DNA from 3 places in the Streptococcus sp. HMSC065C01 genome. Region 2 is predicted to be linked to each of the others. Evidence: predicted binding sites of a transcription regulator. Region 2 holds the regulator's gene; each other region holds the start of a gene.

The links. Region 2 encodes Rex, which represses fermentation and respiration genes when NADH is low (regulators of the CRP and FNR family bind a similar motif). Its sites were predicted from a motif close to TTGTGAANTANTTCACAA; they were not measured.
Region 1: the regulator Rex is predicted to act here: its motif matches at 1,116-1,133, upstream of adhE (bifunctional acetaldehyde-CoA/alcohol dehydrogenase).
Region 3: the regulator Rex is predicted to act here: its motif matches at 1,202-1,219, upstream of HMPREF2918_RS05760 (formate/nitrite transporter family protein).

Annotation. Positions count from the first base shown of each region.
Region 1 is NZ_KV812850.1:37,838-40,027, forward strand. Features, by position in the region: gene adhE (bifunctional acetaldehyde-CoA/alcohol dehydrogenase) at 1-1,021, opposite strand, end outside; gene HMPREF2918_RS04260 (acyltransferase family protein) at 1,423-2,190, opposite strand, start outside.
Region 2 is NZ_KV812837.1:94,524-96,713, reverse strand. Features, by position in the region: gene HMPREF2918_RS03070 (DUF1831 domain-containing protein) at 1-344, shown strand, start outside; gene HMPREF2918_RS03065 (DUF4649 family protein) at 346-561, shown strand; gene HMPREF2918_RS03060 (redox-sensing transcriptional repressor Rex) at 692-1,339, shown strand; gene radC (RadC family protein) at 1,542-2,190, opposite strand, start outside.
Region 3 is NZ_KV812857.1:49,470-51,659, forward strand. Features, by position in the region: gene rplJ (50S ribosomal protein L10) at 1-148, opposite strand, end outside; ribosomal protein L10 leader region at 187-321, opposite strand; gene HMPREF2918_RS05760 (formate/nitrite transporter family protein) at 383-1,180, opposite strand; gene HMPREF2918_RS05765 (glucosaminidase domain-containing protein) at 1,347-2,051, opposite strand.

The DNA.
Region 1 (2,190 bases), on a different contig from region 2:
CAGCAAGGATATTGGTTCCTTCTGGGACTGAGAAGCCAGCTTGTTCAGCGATCCATGCTGCTGGTTTCCCAACGATGTCCGCATTCAATTTCGCACCCGCACAGTTTTTGCTGTTAGCTTTTACGCCGAAGCAGAACTCTTCAAGAAGGGCTTTTTCTTTTTTGTTAACAAAGTAAGTGTGGTAAGATTTGAATTCTTCAACAAACTCATCGTAGATTTCTTTATCGATGATGACCGCTTGTTCAGACGCACAGACCATTCCGTTGTCAAATGATTTTGACATGACGATATCGTGTGCAGCTTGGCGGATGTTAGCTGATTTTTCAACATAAGCAGGAACGTTACCTGCACCTACCCCAAGAGCTGGCTTCCCACATGAGTATGCCGCTTTCACCATGGCATTCCCACCGGTCGCAAGGATAGTCGCAATCCCTTCGTGGTTCATAAGAGCACTGGTTGCTTCCATAGATGGTTGCGTGATCCATTGCACACAGTTTTCAGGAGCTCCTGCTTTAATCGCTGCATCGCGGACGATTTGTGCCGCATGCGCAGATGATTCTTGAGCGGATGGGTGGAAGGCAAAGACGATAGGGTTCCGTGTCTTCAAGGAGATCAATGCTTTAAAGATGGCTGTTGAAGTTGGGTTTGTTGTAGGAGTGATCCCGCAAACGACTCCGACTGGCTCAGCAATAAGGGTCAAACCAGTGACATCATCTTCTTGAATGACACCAACTGTCTTGGTGTGACGCATGTTGTTTACAACGTGCTCACAAGCGAACAAGTTCTTAGTCGCCTTGTCTTCAAAGACTCCACGACCAGTTTCTTCATATGCATGAAGAGCAAGCTCACCGTGTGCGTCAAGAGCCGCTACAGATGCTTTCGCCACAATGTAGTCTACTTGCTCCTGATCCAATTTGCGCATTTCTTCAAGCGCTACGAGTGCTTTTTGCACCAACTCGTCTACGTGTTTTTCAGCAGCGAGTTTCTTTTCTTCAGGTGAGAGAGTTTTTTTATCAGCCATTTGATGCTTTCCTCCAATGTTTGAAACCCTTATCCTTTTCCGGAACTTTTTCTTGTTTTCAGAAACTTTCAAGAATAGTGTAAGAAATTTCGATTTGTTAATTATTTCACAATATTATTGTACTCTATTTTAAGATTTTTGTAAACACTTCCAGGCAACTTTCACAAAGAATTTTTTGTAGTTTGTGAAATTTTTATCAAATTAAACGCAATTGCAGGACTTTTCTGATTATATTGTGAAAAAAATATTAAAAAAATTTTTTCTTCACAAAGTAAAATTTTCAATCTGTTTTTGTAAGCGTTTTCTTAATCTTACTAAAAAAAGCAGCTCTTTACAAGTAAAAAGTTGCTTTTGTTCTCTTTTGTTAGCATTTGTTTTATTGCAATTTCAAAAAAGTCTTTCTATTTCTTAACTGGACCTTTTTCCGCTTTATCAAGGGCTTCCTTGACGGTTTGGGCATAGAGTTCGCCACCATTGGTTTCCATATTGAAGTGAACAGAGTCTGTTCCCACCCAAATGTTTGGATTTTCAACAGCTACTTGGTACCAATCTGCAATGGTAATAAAATCATACTTCTTGGCTAATTCCAACTCATAGAGACGAGTTTGGACCGATTCGCTAGACTCGTCGTTGGCATAACGACCATCATATGGTGTCACAAGAATCAAGCGACGACCTTTTGGAAGTTTTTCAACATACTGATCCAGCAACTCTTTGTAATTGCTAACAGTATTAGTTCCTAGGGCAATGACGACATTTTTCAATAAGACCTTATTAGAAATATCAGTCTCAAAGACCTTCATTCCATTTTCCAACTGACGGCTTACCACTGCATCGATCTGGATGCCAGGGATCGCTTTGGTTAGGTAGTCTTGTGCTCTCAAGTTAACCGAATCACCGATCATGGTCACACCATTTGAGACGTTATAGTCTGTTGCCGTCGCATTGTCCACCTGCGTCCGTGTGACCTGCATTTTGCTGTCTGCTTGATTGAGACCACTCACTACCAAACTCTCATCAAAAGCTCCGACTGTTGGTGCAAAGGCAGAGATCCCGATCATCAAGAGAGCTAATGGAATCATGAGGTAAAAGATCGGCTTGGTCAAAAAGCTAAGATCCATCTTCATACCAAAGACACGAGGCTCCTTGCCTGCAATGGTTGGCTCCAA
Region 2 (2,190 bases):
CTTTTGAAACAAGTGTTTCATTGAAAGACTGCAAATATACCTATAGTCTACACCCAAATGTTAAAAAATATACCTTACGTGACAATACATTCGCTGTTACAAAAGTTGGAAATTACGAGTTAAATCGTTTGCTCGAAGTCGTTCCAAATAGCGGCGAAGGCTTCCTACTTAAAATCATTTTCAATAAAGATTTGACAGGTTTTAAGATCAATATTACTGACAAGTCTGGACTTCGCCTGGTTAATATCTTTAAAAATCCAGAGAATGATATCATCCAACAAAAATTCTATTTCCTAATGGATAGTCTTGTCGAAAGAGAAATTTTCAACAAAACAGAGGTCTAATATGGTAACCTTAACTTATATCGATGCTTACCAAGTAGAACGAACGACTACTTATCCTGACCTTGCAGCCTGTATCCTAGCTTTTTCAGGCTGTGTAACCCTGCCTGACTCTTACTCAATCGTATCCATTGAATACAAGGGGGAAAAGCTCCCCTATACAGGACGGGTCGATGGGCTCTATGCTTATCTGAAAAAGGTAGAACAAGCTGAAAACTAAGCTGATGCTGATGGAACTCTCCCATCGCCATCAGCTTTTTCTTTAGACGAAAATATTTTTGAAAAACGATTCTAGATAGTTGATTTTTTCACAATCTTCCTATACAATAAGAGGGAAAGGTTGTGATATTGTGAAACATGATAAAAATACTCCAATTCCACGCGCAACAGCAAAACGCTTATCGCTCTACTACCGCATTTTTAAACGCTTTAACTCTGAAAAAATAGAGCGCGCCAATTCAAAGCAAATTGCTGATGCAATTGGGATTGACTCTGCTACCGTTCGCCGAGATTTTTCTTATTTTGGTGAATTAGGAAGACGGGGATTTGGTTATGACGTAAAAAAACTGATGAACTTCTTTGCCGATCTCTTAAATGATAATGCCATTACCAATGTCGCTATTGTGGGGATCGGAAATATGGGAAGTGCGCTTCTCAACTATCGCTTCCATGAACGCAATAAGATGAAAATTGTCATGGCATTTGATCTAGATGATCATGAACTGATTAATACCAAAAGTAAGGATGGGATCCCCATTTATGGGATTTCTACGATCAAAGAGAATCTCAAAAAAGAAGGCATTCAAACAGCAATTTTAACTGTCCCAAGTATTAAAGCGCAGGAAGTGGCTAGTCTTTTAGTAGATGCCGGTGTCAAAGGAATTCTAAGCTTTTCTCCGGTCCATCTGACAGTTCCTAAAGACGTCGTCGTCCAATATGTCGATCTCACCAGTGAATTGCAAACACTCCTTTATTTCATGCGAAAAAACGAAGAATAAAGATTTATACATTAACAAGAAAAGAGGCTGGGACAAAAGTCCTAGCCTCTCAATTATTTTTGGATTGTCGAGCAAGACGCAGTGGTTGAGTGGGCTCTACTACGCTGATTTCATCAGCTTTTACAGCCCTACTCAACTGTGCGGAGGTGGGACGACGAAATCGAATTCTAACGAATTACTGATTTCTGTCCCACTCTCTTTTTTATACCAAATAATCTGTCTCTTCACGGTAACTATAATAGTTTTCTTCAGATACAATCAAGTGATCTAATAGGGTTAAACCCATCACTTCACAGGCCTCTAAGACTCGATGTGTTACTTCATCATCATTTTTACTTGGAAATACGGCACCAGATGGATGATTGTGAGCCAAGATGATAGAGGTTGCCATGTGCTTTAGTGCATAATGCAGGATTTCACGTGGCTCCGCAATACTTCGATTCACGGTTCCAATAAAAATGGTCTGTTGATGAATAATTTCATTCTGCGTATTCAAATAGAGGGCAACCAGGTGTTCCTGTTTCTTATGGCCGATTTCCTGTTGAATTTTATGTGCCAATTTCTGACTGCTCATGATCTGTTCGGAACTCATCAATTCGTCTTTATGAATCCTTCGTCCAAACTCAATCACAGCCTGAAGTTCGATGGCCTTCACCCGGCCAATGCCAGAGATTTCCTGTAGCTCCTCTAGGGTTAATTGACTTAACTCCTTTAAACTATTAACTGAGCTCAAAAGACCTTGTGCAATCTCATAAACACTTTTTTTCTTATTGCCTGTCCGTAAGAGAATGGATAACAATTCTTGATGACTCAGCTTATCCACTCCTTCAGAAACCAAACGTTCTCTAGGA
Region 3 (2,190 bases), on a different contig from region 2:
CGCTTCCGCGAAGGTTGCGACGGAGAACTGTATCTTGCTCAACTGTCAAACCGCGAGAATCTACAACGACGATTGATGCAGCAGCTTTCATTTTTTCAGCTACCACGTCAACAAGTTCCGCTTTTTTAGCAATAATTGCTTCACTCATTAGTGTGTTCACCTCCGTAATTATTTTGCTTGGGGAATTTTTCCAAAAGAAAAACGCGCCCAAACCTAGACACGAAAGTACAATACGCTTCTTTTAATTGATACGTTTTGTCCTCGGTAGGATCTTTATGAGTCGAGCTCCCCTACTGTCTTAGGCAGTTTTTTCAAACCGTAGATTAGTTTATCATATATAAAAAAAGAATGCAAGTACTTTTGCAAACTTTTTTTATATTTTTTAATCGTTATAAAGACTCTTGATATTATTCAACCAAGCATAGGCTAGTCCCATTAGAACTCCTCCTCCTACCCAGTTGGCAAAGAAGGTCACGCTATAATGACGTAAAATATTTAAAAACTCAAAATGTGGTAATTGGCTAGAAACTGGATTTAAGCTTAATAATGAGAAAGAAGCAAAGTTTGCAGCCAAGTGTTCATTGGTCATAAAGACAAACATATAGATAGCAGAGAGTGCTAAGAGCACCTTCGCTGTTTCATCTTTGAAATATAGATAAGAAAGAATAGCAATATTTACAAAGATATTGGCAATAACTCCTTCAAAGAAAACCACTTGATTGCTTCGTTGGAGTTTATTTTCTGCTACCGTGGCTAGGAAACCTTTTGGATCGACATGAGCAAAGGCTGTTGTCTGATTGAAAAGAAAAGCCACGATTAAAGCACCAATTAAATTAAAGAAGGTACAATAAAGAAGAATTTCCAGTGCTTTCTTCCAATTAATTTTCTTTAGATAGGTCCCCGCCGTCAAATACATCATATTTGAGGTGGTTAATTCCGCATTTAAGAATAAGAGGTATACCAAACCCCAGGCAAAGATGAATGGAAATAGAAAACGACCAGATCCAGGTACAAAGGTATTTAATAAGTCAGCTGCAACTGATCCGACCGCCGTACTTAAAGTAAGAAATCCTCCAGCAAAAATAGAACGGACTGCATAGCGCGTTTTAGATTTCTGATAGAGATCCTCTTTCTTATTACACGCCGCTCCAACTTTTTGAATAAAATTAGATTCAGACATACTATTCTCCTTATATAATGTTTGTGAACAAAATCATTATATCATAGAGAGAAAAGTTTGAAAAGGTTTTCAGGAAGAATTCTTAACTTTTCATCATATACGTTTTATATCGAATATCGCTGTGTGCTAAAAACAAATAAAAAACAGGCATCTGCCTGTTTTAGTTTTAATAATTCAAACGGTTCGCCCAAGCGATATCCAAATTCAAGATTTCTTGTGAAGTGAACTGTTGACGATATGGATTGTATACCGAACCTGTAATACCACCTTGAACATTTGGTGAATCGTATTGAGTCAAATTATAAGTTTCAATGATGTTATTAAGTTTTGCATAGTAGCTTGTGTCTGTCGCATAAACACCTGTCAAAGCTGCTGTTGCATCTTGATAACTAGAGGTGTTGCTCTTCCATGCACCTGCAAAATGTCCTTGTTTCAAAACAGCTACATAGTCTTGCAATGATTCATAGTAAGATGGGTAAGAACGAAAAGCATCATTAATCGTATAGGCATTTCCAGCACCGTCATCTTCCCAAGTTTGCATTACTGCAGATTGACCAGCATAACTTCCTTTAATACCGAAAAGGTTGTAATGTGGATAAGAAGACAAGCCAGACTGACCTGATCCACTTTCAAGAATAGCTTGTGCGATCATAACGGAAGCATAAAGGTCGTTCTCTTGACCGAGCTGACGAGCTGACTCACCAATTTGTGAGATGAAAGCTTCAGTAGGGTCTGAATAAGCTTGGTAAGTTCCGTCATTAGCGCCAACTGATGTGACGTGCTCGCTCATAGCAGCAGCAAATGTCCCCACTGCCAATACAGAAACGAACAAACCAAATAATTTCGTTTTATTCCGTATTTTCTTCTTCATAATACAATTTATCTCCAATTAATTTTTTATCATCTTTTATCTTTATAGAGATTATACCATATAAATAGAAGAAAACAAAGGCACTTATATTACACTTGTATTACAATTGCGAGATAAATCCAAAACAAAAATGACATTT